Regions from separate parts of the Rhodohalobacter sp. SW132 genome, predicted to be linked through region 2. Evidence: riboswitches for the same ligand, from Rfam matches in the RefSeq annotation. Region 2 holds a riboswitch; the other holds the start of a gene.
What was found. A riboswitch is a leader RNA that binds a small molecule or an ion and turns the genes downstream of it on or off. The one in region 2 is predicted to bind thiamine pyrophosphate.
Positions count from the first base shown of each region.

Region 1: another riboswitch for thiamine pyrophosphate. It lies ahead of thiM (hydroxyethylthiazole kinase); the one in region 2 lies ahead of DYD21_RS16115 (TonB-dependent receptor domain-containing protein).

Region 1 is NZ_QUOK01000001.1:781,255-788,899, reverse strand. Features, by position in the region: gene tenA (thiaminase II) at 1-408, opposite strand, end outside; gene thiD (bifunctional hydroxymethylpyrimidine kinase/phosphomethylpyrimidine kinase) at 472-1,296, opposite strand; gene thiL (thiamine-phosphate kinase) at 1,433-2,476, opposite strand; gene thiE (thiamine phosphate synthase) at 2,802-3,455, opposite strand; gene thiM (hydroxyethylthiazole kinase) at 3,448-4,257, opposite strand; TPP riboswitch at 4,347-4,443, opposite strand; gene DYD21_RS03350 (FAD-binding oxidoreductase) at 4,549-5,220, opposite strand; gene DYD21_RS03345 (DUF2231 domain-containing protein) at 5,323-6,378, opposite strand; gene DYD21_RS21415 (GDCCVxC domain-containing (seleno)protein) at 6,457-6,663, opposite strand; gene DYD21_RS21185 (DUF5676 family membrane protein) at 6,660-7,145, opposite strand; gene DYD21_RS03330 (type II glyceraldehyde-3-phosphate dehydrogenase) at 7,157-7,645, opposite strand, start outside.
Region 2 is NZ_QUOK01000009.1:186,852-194,496, reverse strand. Features, by position in the region: gene DYD21_RS16115 (TonB-dependent receptor domain-containing protein) at 1-1,779, opposite strand, end outside; TPP riboswitch at 1,845-1,945, opposite strand; gene DYD21_RS16110 (M28 family peptidase) at 2,268-3,521, shown strand; gene DYD21_RS16105 (tetratricopeptide repeat protein) at 3,623-4,573, shown strand; gene DYD21_RS16100 (energy transducer TonB) at 4,582-5,007, opposite strand; gene smc (chromosome segregation protein SMC) at 5,118-7,645, opposite strand, start outside.

The DNA of each region.
Region 1 (7,645 bases), on a different contig from region 2:
GCGGTAGATCCAGAAGCAGGGAAGCAGCGCGGCTACCGCCACCGGATAATCCTCAAGAGATGCGGTTGAGAGAAGAAAATGCGTATAGGAAAAACAGGCGGGTGATTTACCCACATCGATGTGGGTATCGAATTTTTGAAGAAAGCTTTCGTGAAGTGCCCGCTCAACCACCACGGCGCCGGTGGCAAAATCGAGAAAATCTTTCAGCTCCTTAGCATTTTGACTTTTCGCGCCGGCAATCGCCAATGCCTTTGAAAAATCAGCCAGGTAGAGTGCGTCCTGTTTCATGTAAAATGCGAATTTGTCCTCTGAAAGCGTACCCACCGTGAGTTCTTTGTTAAAAGGCAGATTCAGGATTTCTTTGTAGATCGGTGAAATCTTCTCCCAAAGCGAATTGGTAAATGACATTTTAGATAACTGTTGATTAGTTGTTTGTTTGATGAGGATAGGTGGTTAAGCAGTCCGGATTTTTCACCGATTCCACACATTAAAAAAATGATTTAACGGACCGTGACCCGATCCGGTTTTGTAGGCTGCCCCGTCCTCAATCGCGCCCTTCACGTACTGTTTGGCAAATTTCACAGCACTCTCCAGGTCACAATCGTGCGCAAGATAGGATGCGATGGCCGATGAATAGGTACACCCGGTTCCATGCGTGTTTTTTGTATTGATCCGGGCTGATGCGAAAACATAGGTGTCGGTTTTCCCGCCGTTTTTGCAAAAAAGCATATCTTTGGACTGCTTTCCTTTCAGGTGCCCTCCTTTGATCAGAACGCTCTTGGCGCCGGTATCGAACAGAATTTCGGCGGCATGTTTGATATCGTTGTCCGTCTCGATATTGATTCCCGTCAGTTTTTCCGCTTCCGGTTTATTTGGCGTGATTAGTTTAGCAACCGGAAAAAGTTGTTTCACCATCGTCTCAATGGCGTCTTCTTTAAGCAGCTGAGCCCCGCTTTTTGAAATCATAACGGGATCGAGCACAATGTTTTCTGATTTGTGCGCTTTCAGCCGTTCCGCCACCGCTTCAATAATTTCCGCGGAAAAGAGCATCCCGATTTTGATCGCATCGGTCCCGATATCATCCAGCACCGCATCGATTTGCTGTGCCACAAATTGCGGTTCCGCAGCCTGTATTCCCGCTACCGTTTGCGTATTCTGTGCCGTCATCGCTGTGATTACCGACATCCCGTAACATCCAAGTGCGGAGAAGGTTTTCAGGTCGGCCTGTATTCCCGCTCCGCCGCCGCTGTCTGATCCCGCGATGGTGAGTGCTTTTGTGTACTGTTTTGGGCTCATGGTTAAATTTCTTTATTGTTTTTTGTAATACGTACTCAGGCAGAGTTTCTGATTTCTTTTCCTTTATTCGTCTATTCGTCAGCAGAGCTGACTTGTTCTTCGTTGCGAAGCAGAGCTTCGCAACATGGCATTTTTTTCACTTTTCACTTTTAAAATGATCAAATCCTTTCTTCCCAACATCAACCATCTCACCGTTTTTCATCCATTGTAATTCGGCTGGTCCTTCGGTTACTTCACCGATCGTTATGAAACTGTACCCAAATTTTTGGTGGAATTCCTGCTGAAGATGATCAATTTTTTCTCCACCTGCTGTAAACAGCAGTCCGTAATCTTCACCGGAGGCAACGGCCAGCTCCAGCGGATCCCAGGATCGGGTATCACAAACCCGTTGGAGGGTTGGGGAGATGGGAATCTGATCGACTTTCATTTGCAGCGTGATGCCAGACTTTTGTGCAATATGACGTGCATCTGACTCTATTCCGTCTGAAAGATCAATCATAGAGTTCACACCGCCAAACGATGCCAAAAATTGTGCCTCCTCAACATATAGCTGGGGACGATGATGTGCGCTGATCAATTTCTGTTCATCCTCACCGTCTGCAGGAGCGCCATCCAGAAGCAATTTCAGCCCGGCGCCGGACTCCCCAGGATTGCCCAGTACCGCGATGTGATCACCCGGTTTCGCGCCTGATCGCCAAAGGATTGAATCTGTCTGCATCACCCCGATAATGGTATAGTTTATCACAACCGGACCGGGACTTTTTGTTGTATCGCCCCCCATGAGCTGCACATCGTGCAATTGGGTCAATTCCTGAGTGCCGCGAAAGAACTTTTCAATCCATGAAACAGAGAGGTCATCCGACAACCCGATACTCAGAAATGCGTAAAGCGGTTTGCCGCCCATCGCTGAGATATCGCTCAGATTCACTGCCAGGGATTTATACCCGAGATCCTCCGGTGAAATCCATTCACGCCGGAAATGGCGGTCTTCAATAAGCATATCGGTTGTGACCAGCAGCGACGTTCCTTCGCCATACGGCAATACCGCGCAATCATCCCCGATCCCGGTTTCACCATAGTTGTTCTCCGTGCCGAAAAGAGCCGCAACCTGATCAATAAAACCAAACTCACCGAGTTCGGAAAGGGAATCGAAACCTTTAAAAGGTGATTTATCGCTCACAATAATTGTCTCGTGTATTTATAAAGGTTATTGACTGCATGGAAATGATCTCTTTCATAATGAACTACCCCGAGGCTGTTAAAAAGCATTAACTGAATTCTCAGAACCTAAATACTTTAAACAAGCTATCAATATTTTATTGCGCTCCCCTCCATATGGAGTGTATTTGCGACATAGGGAGGGGCCGGGGGTGGGTCAAAAAGACCAGGTGCTCAAATTTAACTCACAAACTTATATTAATTAGGCGCCGATTTATAGGCATCTCCTTTCTTGACAGTATCAGTCACGAATTAACTCCATCTTAAAATAGAACTCAGGGTTTAGATCAAATTCCATGCGCCTGAGGTTTGATTATCGCATCAATTTGTTTGCGGAGTTCGGCAGTGGCGCAGCCGGGATCTTCAGAAGCGCAAATTGCTGATACAACTGCCAGTCCATCGGCTCCATTTTTCAATATGGACTGTGCATTTCCGATGTTTATTCCGCCGATCGCAACAAGTGGATAACTGGTTCTCTCCGAGATCATTTTCAGTCCGGTGAGTCCCCACTCCCGTTTGGTGTCGGTTTTTGTAGGCGTGCTGTATATAGGGCTCACACCCAGGTAATCCGGCTGGAGTGCATCCACCGTTTCCAGGTCTTCTTCCGTCTCCACCGATAGTCCGATGATTTTATCCCGGCCGAGAAGATTTCGCGCGATGCTCACGGGCATATCGTTCTGACCGAGGTGAACGCCCGCTGCGTCTACCGCTAATGCAACATCCACCCGATCGTTTATAATCAGAGGAATGTGAAGCGGATCAAGTACTTTTTTCAGCTCAAATCCCAGCCGGATAAATTCCCGGGTTGAAGCGTTCTTTTCCCGAAGTTGAACTGTCGTTACTCCATTTTCCGCTGCTATTTGCACCAGTTCGGGCAGACTGTTCTCTTTCATCATTTCCCGGTCGGTTACCAGGTATAAGCTCAGGTCGGCCTTACGCATGGGTTTCCTCCGGTTTCAGTCGCGATTCTATTCCCTGGTTGTCCAATACGTAGAGTGCATCAAGGAAGTGGGTCTGAAATGAGCCTGGGCCGGCCGATTTTTCAGCAGCCATCTCACCGGCAATGCCCATCACACGCATGGCAGAGAGTGACGCTTCTACGGGATCAATTCCCGCACCGGCAAACGCCCCGATGAGCGCCGAAGCTGTACACCCCATTCCGGTCACGCGGCCCATCAGCGAATGCCCGTTATGTACGGTCCGCGTTTCATTTTCTGAAACGATATAGTCTGTTTCGCCGCTTACAACCACCACGCAGCTATATTCCCCGGCCAGGTGGTGAGCGGCGTTAACCGATGAGTGGCTCTCCTGTGTGCTGTCCACACCCTTTGTTTTTACATCAGCAGTGTAAAGTGCGCCGATTTCAGATGCATTTCCCCGAATGATATCCGGCGAAGTAGCACCAATCAATTTCTTGAGCGTATCTGTGCGATACGGTGTTGCGCCTGCACCTACGGGGTCAATAATAATTGGCGCGCCGTTTTCAGCGGCTGATTTCATCGCAATCTCCATTGCCTCCACCCAGTGCGGGCTCAGCGTTCCGATATTGATAACCAGTGCACTGGCGATGGCTGCCATGTCGGCGACTTCTTCTTTGGCATGCGCCATCACAGGGGAAGCACCCAGCGAGAGCAGTGCGTTTGCGGTATTGTTCATCACTACATAGTTGGTAATATTGTGGACCAGCGGCCCGGTCTCTCTCACATTTTGCAGGTGGTTTGATGTACGTTCAGCTTCATTCATGGCTGTGCAGTTTTTTTGATAATTTCAGATCGAGATCGGTCACAACGGGCGGGAAGAGAAAACAGGTTCACTCACTCACTAAAGAATATGAGCGAATCAATCCATTTCCCTCCGCCGGTATGATCCGGATCAGGTGATAAGGGTATTATTTCAGCCCCTGAGAACGGGGCACCCCTAATGGTGTATGGAACATACAAAAAGTGAGCGTCAATGGCAGGGAAATCCCCGTTTTGATGCTCACTTTTTAAATTTTAAAAAGGATTTTTTTGAATAAATGAGCAAATGCTGAGATCACTCCTCAAACACAAGAGCATCGGGATCCGCACCAAGTTCTTTCAGGTAGGTCATCATCGCTTCATTGAATTCTTTAGGTCCACAAACATAAAACGGCTGTTCGAAATCGGTAATCTGTTTTTTGAGAAAATCTTTATCAATATAGCCATCCAGGAACAGGTCATCTTTGGAGAATTCATCGGTTACCAGACTGGTAAATTGGATACCCAGTATCGATTCGAACTCTTCTTTCAGAATTACATCTTTAGGTGATTTATTTGAAAAAATGAGGTGATTATCTCCAATTTCACTTTTTTCGTGCAGATCACGGAGTATGGCGATGAATGGCGTCACGCCGGCACCTCCGGCAAGAAAAACACCTTCACCATCATATTGAATCGTACCCCACGCATCACCGATCATCAGGTTATCCCCGGGTTCCAGTTTTCCAATTTGTTCCGTCACCCCGTCGTGTTCCGGATAGATTTTAATCACAAACTCCAGGTAATCATCTTTGGGAAGGGAAGTAAAAGTAAATGGGCGTTTCTCATCACGCCATCCTTCTTTATCAATCGCCACTTCTGTAGCCTGCCCCGGTGAAAATTCATATCCACCCGGCTTTTCAAACGTTAGCTGTTTTACATCGTGCGTAATATTCTGAATGTCTTTAATTTTGACTGTATAGGACATAATTTATGATTTTGTTTGATTTACCAATAGTACAATTATGCCCCTCTATACATTCATAGTATTTCGAAAACAGACTTTTGTAGATGCAGATAGATTCCTGAGTTAAAGCGCAGTAAATTCAATCAGCCGAATTTTAATATTTCCGGAACCGGTAAATGCAAAGCCAGTTCTTCCTTCTTCCATCTCATCAGCATGGGTATGGACGATGGTATTTCCGTTTTGATACCCGTAAAAATGTTGACCAGAAGCAGTTACCCTAAACGTTGTCCATCCACCGGTTTCAACCCGGCCTGCACCGAGAACATTATCTGATCCATTTACTATTTGGCCTTGCTGAAGTTCAGATCCTGAGATTCGGATATACTGATAACTCTCGCTATCGGTAAAGTGATGGATCAGCAGAAATTCGCCATTGAAATCAGTCAGATTAACTTCAGCACGTCCATCGACAGCACTCAGATCGCCTTCGGTATAAAGAAACGCCTTTTCATCTGTGGCTGATAGTTCGAGGTGAATACGTCCATCATCCCGTCCGGTTGAAGCGTCAACAGTTTCCACACCTTCGGTGCTGAAAGATTCAGTGATTACCTGGTCTGCACCGGCACCGATTCTCCAGATCCATGAGCCGTCATCCCGCATTTCAGGCCCGGCTTCTTCCCGGAATCCGGCAAGTCGCTGCTCAAGCTCTTCAATCTGCTGACCAAGCCGGTCAATTTCGCCCACAGCCACACCGTGCTTATATACCAGTTTGGCTCCCTGTTCACCCGTGTACCATAGCATTCCTGTACCAATCAAAGCAGGCACAATCAGTGCGGGAAGCACCCAGCCTTTTTCCAGTTCCTTCCACCAGGTCCAGAGGCGGATGGCGGTGAATATTCCGAAAAAGATCAGTGTGTAGAGTGCCCAGTCTTCGTGGGAGGTGACAACCGGAACGGCATCACCGGTAACGGAGACGGTCTCCACCGCCTGCCGGCCGGAAAGAAATGCGGCGATCAGACCAACGGTTCCCAGTGTATATAGTGTAATCACTGCATTTTGCAGCCAGCTCTGTTCCCTGAACCAGAGTCGGGCCAGATCAAACAGAACGGCTATGACAAGCAGAGCAATGGGAAAGTGAACAACGAACGGGTGTATGTTGGGTATCCAGTCAGGTAACATGGTTAATAGTGTAATGGTTATTGATTAATTGGATTTTTAGAAGTAATCAGGCCGGATTAAATTTGGACTTAGGCTTGATCAGCAACAGCCTTTCGATTTCTGCACCGGCGGACAAGGAACCGTTCCATAACTGCAAAACACACAGCAGTCGCCTTTTTCAGGTTTCAGAATGGTATGGCATGATTCACATTCATAGAAAAACTGACATGCATCCACTGGCATCACCTCAGTTTTCTTATAACCGCAATTAGGACATGTAATTTCTGATTTATTGATAAGACTCATTCTATATTTGGATCTGATCCAACATTATAAATTGCCGCTACAAGTGCTCCCGTTAACCATCCCAAAATAAATATCTGAACGATTCCCATCACAGCTTCCCACCAGGGGATATCCATCCGGATAATGGCTGATGTATCGAAACCATGCAGGAGTGTATTAAAGAAGGCAACAGTTCCTTCCTGTCCTACGATGATCATTAACAGAACACACCCCAGATACAGGATCGCTGTCGTAGAACCGAAGGCCAATCCGAGTTTTTTAATGTTTAATTTTTTCATGGGTTCTCCTCTATGATTTGTGTTGATTTGGCTTGTTAGTGTCATGTCCGTGATGTTTTTCGCCATCAGCAGATGACAGGCGAACATAGCAATGATAAAAATGAAAATGGCGATATTACTGCTAAGCCCGATAACAGGTGCAAGAAATAGCAGCAACAGCGGAAGCCCGCATCCGATGATCATCCAAAATGTGTGTTTACTCATAATTTTGTTCTCTATACAAACCGTTGCCTGACACCCAGTGACTGATTTGTCCTTTCAATCGATTTTTTGGGATCGGATTCAGCTTCCGTTAATGCACGTATGGCATCGATGGTTTCGGGAATAACGATGGCTTGATTATCTACCAAATAAGCGTAGTACAGCTCATCTCCCTCTACTTTAAGCATGTCTTCCCAGATGGCTACTTCGTACATATCTCCGTGCGGCCGGCCAAGGTCGAGCATCAACTCTTTGACAGCATTATTAGCAGAAAGTTCATCGCTCATTTTTATGAATGCTGTTCGGGTAGAGCTCGCAAACGCTTCCAGAACTTCTTCTTTGGATGCTTCCCTGGTCAATTGCACAGTCCAGTAGTGTAGGTGGGAAAGTGTTTGCGGCACTTTCACAGCTGCGGTTACTACATCCAGATCAGGATCCACACTTTGAGCATCCGGCCCCTGGTGACTGGGAATCTCCGGTTCGGGTACCATTGTATTCATAAT
Region 2 (7,645 bases):
GGGGCGGCTGTCAACACTTGAATCCACATAGTCGCGGCGGGTTGGTTCTTTGCCACCTACGCTGAACGAAGCAAAAGTCCGGTGTCCATCTGCAAACCGATACACAAGCCCGGCTTTAGGATTAAAAAAGTTGATCTTGTCTCGCTGGGTTACATCTTCAATATCTCCGGTCGGTCCATCAACCCGAAGTCCTAAAAACCGGTACGTGACTGCCCGATACTGCAGATCCGTAAAGAGATTCAAATCAGACGTGAGGTAGTAATTCAGTTTACCGTATACGTTGAAATCTGTTTTGAAACCGTTGTTGTCGTAATATCGATCGCCCAGATCACTATCGCCGGCAAATCGGGCCCAAACAACTTCTCCAAAATGGTCGCCGTCATATTCATTGTAGCCGCCACCAAGAGTGAGGGTCCAGCTATCATCCTCTGTGTATTCGGTAGATAAAACAGTGCCGTAAAAGTGATTATCCAGCCAGCGCTGTCTCACCAAATCACTTCGGGTAATCGTTTCAGCCCCAATTTCTATCGGGCTGATGTTGTAGCTACTGAGATTATCATCCCGACGAAACTGCTCAAAATATCCACGTCCGTATGTGTAGTGGAGAGATGCGTTTGCGATCCAGCTGTCTGTCAGCTGGTAGGAGTAGTGGAGCTGGTAGTGGTCTTGCTGATAATCATCCACCTGGTTTTGGTAGGTGAACTCGTTAAACTGACGATTCCCCAGGTTATCCCGTAAATGATCGGCCGATTCCTGGTCTAAAAACAGGGTGTTGATGTAGTGCTCCAGCTGATCGGCGTCATTATCCAAAATGGGTTCAGGAACGCCGTTCCATGCCTGGTAGGTTACTTCACTGCCGGAGAATACATCAGCCTTTAAGAGGCTTCTGTCACCATGCCGTGCCGCTGCAAAATAATAGGATTGCAAATCAGAGCTGGCGCGATCGACATAACCGTCGGAGTCGATTTTCGAAAAGCGTCCTTCAAATTGCCAGTTGTTATCCATGATTCCTGACCCGAGCTGAACATTAAACTTTTGCGTTCCAAATGATCCCACGCTCGTGTTAATCTCTCCATAGGGCTCGTTCCTCATCAAAGCAGTCTGCAAATTCATAGATCCGCCAAAAGCTCCGGCTCCTTGTGTGGATGTTCCTACACCGCGCTGAATTTGAATATTTTGGGTTGATGAAGCCAGGTCCGGCATGTTCACCCAAAATACGCCGTGTGATTCTGCATCATTCACCGGAATTCCGTTAATTGTAACATTTATCCGTCCCGGATCTACACCGCGAATACGCAGCCCGGTGTAACCTATTCCTGCTCCTGCATCCGATGTGGACACGACCGAAGGAGAGGTCTTTACTAAAAATGGAATATCCTGCCCCAGGTTTCGCGATTCAATATCAGCGCGCGAAATATTGCTGTAAGCTATGGGAGTGGAATCATCAACCCGAAGGGCGTTCACAAATACTTCGCCACCGGAAACAGCCTGCCGCTGCAACAATATTTCCAGTTGATCTTCATTTCCGGAGATCGTGATCGTTTGAGATTGATATCCAACATAACGAACAGTGATTTGGTCGCTTTCATCAGATAGAGTGAGAGAAAACTCTCCGTTTGTATTGGTTGATGTGCCGTTTGTGGTTCCGGTTTCAATAACACTGGCGCCTTGAAGCGGAGCCTGGGATGAGCTGTCTAAAACACGGCCGTCTATGGTTTGCGCCTGGAGTGAGTGGACTGAAAAAATCAGTCCGAAAAGTAGAATTGTATATTTAATCATGATGCCTCCATCAATTATGATTCGATTGAAGGAGGGGGTACAACATTTGAAACGGAAATTGTTCCTGCTGCAGATCTCGGTTTCCCTACGCCGGTATGATCCGGTTCAGGTTCACAGGGTATGATCTCAGTCCCGATTTTTTATCGGGACACCCCCAACCTTATAAGATTGAACACAAAAGGTAAGAGGGATTCAGCTCGGCATCAAGGCGGATTTCTTTTTTGTATCAGGGAAAAAATGAACCGCGGTGACACAGTGGCGCCGAGTTATTTATATATACGAAGAGGCTTGTAAGAGTGAGAGGCAGATAAAACGGGACATTGACACCGAAAATCTCTTCTCCCAGCGACCCCGCGCCACTGCGGTGATACTTGTAATAATGTCACCCCTGCCGGGCTCAGGTTTATTGGCTAAACACATAAAATCATGCCTGTCAAAGAAGAATTTATAGTGTATTTTATGAGGGAAAAATCTTTAAATATTTCGCAATGAATTATATTTCTGGTCAGTTATCGTCATTGGGCATTATCACCCTGATACTTTTTATTATTTACGGATGTAGTGAACCGGCACCGTCGGGTGAGCACGATGTTTCAATCCGGGAGCACGTTGAATGGCTAACATCAGACGAACTGGAAGGGCGGCTGGCGGGATCAGCCGGTGAGGCAACGGCTGCAAACTACATTGCCGATCAGTTTCTTCAGCACGGTTTAATTCCTGCCGGAGATGAAGGCACCTATTTCCAGCAATTTGTTTTGGAAGGCCCCATTCCACAGGCGATGCAGATGGAGAATCATATCGCCCGAAATGTAGTTGCAAAAATTGAGGGCAGGGGAGAGAGCGACGAAGTCATCGTAATTGGAGCTCATTACGATTCTCAGGGCAGGGGAGGTATGATATCTATGGAGACCGGTGATGAACGGGTGATACATCCCGGTGCAGATGATAACGCATCTGGAACTGCAGGACTTTTATGGCTGGCCGGTTATTTTTCTGATAATACTCCGGATAAAGATATGATTTTTGTAGCGTTTTCAGGAGAGGAGATGGGGTTGCTGGGATCCGGTTTTTTTGTTGAACAGATGGAAATTGAACCGGAAAATGTGCTTGCCATGATCAATTTTGATATGATCGGCAGGATGGAGGGTAATGAGCTGACAATTTTCGGTACCGGTACGGCCGAACAATGGAATGATATTCTGCAGGATATAGATTCGGATTCGCTGAACATCACCCGCACTCCTGCCGGAACCGGCGCCAGTGACCATGCATCCTTCTACGAAGCCGGTATACCTGTTCTCCACTATCACACCGGAACGCATACAGATTATCACCGCTCCTCCGATACAGCGAATAAAATCAATTATGCAGGAATTGAAAAAGTGATGAATCATGCGTCAATCCTGATCGAATTACTGGACCAAATGAACCGTGATGAACTGACTTTCCATGAATCGACCGACCCGAGAGAGTCCACATTTGATTTTGAAGGCCCGACTCTCGGAGTGACACCCGATTATTCATTTTCAGGTACCGGGTTTCGTGTGTCAGCGGTACGTGAAGGAGAACCGGCCGAGCAAGCCGGCATGCAGGCGGGAGATGTTATCGTGCGAATGGGAGGTATCGAAATTGAGGATATTTACGATTATATGGAAAGTTTGGGTGAATTCCGCCGCGGGGATGAACTGACGATTATTGTAAATCGTGATGGAGAAGAAGTAGAACTGGATGTTCAGTTTTAATTTTCTAAAACCTTATCAATGACACGACATTAATCATCAAACGGTATTTTACGAACTTCTCTGAGCCGATCGAAATTGACTTTAAACAAACACTACAGTTTATGAAAATTGATAAAACAGGTTTCCTTTTTGTCATCGTTATAACTTTTTTATTCGCTGCTTGTAATGGTTCAGGTGATTTGCCGCCACTGCCTCAGGGTGCACAAACATTTTCGCTGCTTGGAGATACGCTCTACACACCTGAACTTCCCGCGGATGTTGAAGAGGAGTACAGCGAAAACCTCAGAGAGGCGATGTTGGAATACCGCAGAGATCCGGAAGAACCCGACAATGTGATTTGGCTCGGCAGAAGAACAGCCTATCTTGGTCAGTATCGTGATGCGGTGGAAATTTTTACAGAAGGAGTGTTTAAACATCCTGATGATCCAAGAATGTATCGCCACAGAGGGCATCGCTATCTCACACTTCGTATGTTCAATCACGCAATTAAGGATTTTGAACAGGCCGCGTTGCTCATGCGAAATATGGAAGATACCGTAGAGCCGGACGGGCTGCCTAACGAGTTGAATCAGCCTACCAGCACACTGAAATCAAATGTGTGGTATCATCTGGGGCTCGTACATTATCTGCAGGCGAATTATCAGGCCGCAATTGAATCATACGAAAATGCGCTCTCTCTGGATCTGACTGAAGATATGCGGATCGCTACGCTCTACTGGTACTATATGGCCCTGAAACGAAATGGAAATGACGAACGGGCCGGTGAGGTGATTGCAGATATCACACCTGAAATTGAGGTGATCGAAAATGAAGCGTATCTGAATCTGCTGCTGGTATTCAACGGGCAATTTAGTGCCCAGCGGCTGATGGAAGCATCGGATGATGCCTTACAGAATGCCACCCTCGGATATGGAATCGGGAACTGGCATTACATAAATGGACGCGAAGATCGTGCTTTGGAGATCTGGCAGCAAATCTACAACGACGGAAACTGGCCTGCATTCGGGTTTATTGCTGCAGAAGCGGAACTGGCAAGATATGGTGTGGAGTAATCGTTAGGTTACTCAGCCTGGCTGAATGTTATCTGAACAAGATGACGTGCTGTAACGGATTCTCCACCCATATCCATAGCAGGATTGAAGCTCTGCTCCTCAATCATTTCGATGGCCGCTTCATCACAACTGCTGCCAATACCGTCCTCAATTTGCGCATTGATCAGCTCGCCGTCGTTGCGGATATCCAGATGGATCAGTACCACGCCTTCAATACCTTCATTATAACAAGCATCGGGGTATTCGATACTGAGTCCGCCAGCACCTGCGGCAAATGTTGCAGGCACCATTCCATCCTGTTCAATATAGATTGAACTGACGGTTACTGTCCCCTGATTGGAATCGATTACAGTGGAATCTGTTGTGGCGCATGAAACCAGTGCAAGAAGAGCAGCTAAGAAAATGGAAAACAGAACAAGGTTTCGGACTACCATAATAAGAGCTTGTGATTTAACGATTGCAATGGGATATAAACAGTTTGCCCGATCCCAACATTCTTCGGAATGATAGAAACATCAGGGAATTTACTTCAAAATAGTTCGTATTATGCCTGGGCTACTTCATCCAGCCGAACTCCCACCAGTCGGCTAACACCGGTTTCGGGCATGGTTACACCGTACATCATCTCCGCTTTCGACATTGTTTTTTTGTTATGCGTGATGATGATGAACTGCGTTTCTTTACTAAATGAGCGGATCATGGATGCAAATCGTTCAATATTTGCATCATCCAGCGGGGCGTCAACCTCATCAAGAACACAGAATGGTGACGGTTTTACCAGGTAGATGGCGAATAGAAGCGCAATGGCGGTCAGCGTTTTTTCACCGCCGGATAGCTGGTTGATACTCGAAGGACGCTTTCCACGCGGGTTCGCTATGATTTCAATTTTCGCCTCAAGCGGATCCTCTACATCCTTTTCAATCAGCAGGTCGCAGTTGTCGTCTTCTTCAAAAAGCGTGTGAAAGACTGACTGAAAATTCACCCGGATCTGCTCAAACGTTTTATTAAATCGCTCGGTTGCGGTTTGATTGATCTCATCAATCGTCTCGCGCATCTCTTTTTCGGCATTCTGCAGATCATCAATCTGCTCTTCATAAAAATCAAGACGTTCTTTCTCCTCCTCATATTCATCAATAGCAAGGTGGTTAACCTCACCGATTCTGTTGAGACGTTGCTTGAGGCGGCTGATTTCATTTTTCGCTTCATCAGCCGACATATCACCCGGAAGCTCTTCTGTAAGCTGATCCATCAGAACTCCATACGTTTCCCAGACGTGGTCCGATAGCGACTGAGCCTGCATCTCAAATTTCTCCTTTGCCATCGTAAGGTGATGAACCAGCTCGGTGTTGACCTCTTTTTTACGGCGAAGTTCTTTCAGCGAGTCATTAATTTCTTTGATTTCTCCACGCTGTTTGGCTGCGGCTTTCTCCGCTTCACTGAGTTTCTCATCCGCCACCAGTTTTTCCTGCTGCGACCGTTCAAGCTGGAGCTCCGTCTGTTCGATTGAATCTTTATATTTTTCAATTTTTTCGGCACTCTCTGTCATCATCTCTTTTCGCGACTCGAGCCGGCTTTTCATCGATTCAATACCCCGCTCAGCCCGTTCAATCTCTTTTTCCAGGTTTTGTGCACGGTTCTTTACATCCTGATGCTTTAACTGGGCATCATTGTAGCGATTTTGTGCAATCGCACGCTCTTCTTCCAGCGATTGCATTAATTCTTTTTTCTCTTTCTGACGGTCGGTCAGTTCAATTATTTTTTCCTGCAATTCCTTCTGCTCCGGCTGCAGGCTGTCGAGCTGTTCAGCCGCGCGATCCTCATTTTCAGAGATATTTTCTTTACGGTTGATCAGATCATTAATATTTTTTTGATACACCTGGATACCCGATTGATAGCGGCTGATCTCCTGTTCAAGCTTACGAACCTCTTTTTGTGCCACCTTTAATAATTGCCGGATATTTTCAGGCTTAAGTTGTTCTAATTGCTGTTGATTTTTTTGAAGTTGCAGTTCCGTGTCTTCATACGTTTTGGTGTGCTCATCAAGAAGGGTATAGAGTTTATCAAGCTTATCTTTAATTCCGAGCCGGATTCCAGCTTGCTTATTCCGGCTTCCGCTTTTATAGAAACGGTTTGAATTAATGAGGTCACCCTCGGGAGTTACAGCACTGCTTATTTGATCCGGCAGCGGAATGGCTTCTTCAATGGAGTCTGTCAGCATTACGGATCCCGTTAGCAGCTGAGCAACAGTGGTAAACTTATTTTCTGTATGGATATGATGAAAGATCGATTCAGGTGCAGTTTCGTAGGAAGCTGCAAGTTCAGCAAGGGGAATAAAGGTAGCGCGTCCTTTTTTATTCTCTTTCAAAATTCCGGAAGCCCGGACCGCATCCTGCATGGAATCTACAACAATGAAGTGAATGGCATCCCCAAGAGCTGCTTCAAGTGCGGCGGCTTTATCTTCATCCGTCTGCAGCAGATTTCCAATCGTCTGCAGGGTATTGAATTGATCGGAATGGTTTTCAATTAAAAAAGCTACCGAACCGGGCAGTCCCTCACTTGATTCAGAAAGGCTTTCCATCAGAGAAATTTCTGATTTTACCGATTCCATTTTACTTTTTTCCGAACGTATAGCTTCACGCAGGTTTTCCCGCTTTATTTCAAGCTGCTCGCGCTTTTTTGTAACCTGTTGGAGGTATTCCTCTTTTTCACTGAGAGACAGATTTACTTTTTCCAGTTTATTGGTGCTGATGTTCAGCTCACCCTTCGCATTGTCAATTTCGTCTTCAAGATCTTCAATATCGCGGTTGATCCGGATCCGGTCATCTTCACTGTTCTCCAGTTTCGATTCCAGTTTGATGCGGTCTGACTGTAGGTCACGAAGTTTTTTGTTTGTATTCCCAACGGCAATTTCAAGCTCATACAACTCGTGACGGATCTGCGTATACTGCTGCTGAAGCTCGTTAAATTTTTCTTTGGATTCTTTCAGGCTGCGTTCCGACTGTTCCTGGGTATCGGCAAAATTGTTTAACTGCTTTTCGTTGTTTTGTTTTAGATCAATCAGTTCATCGAGGT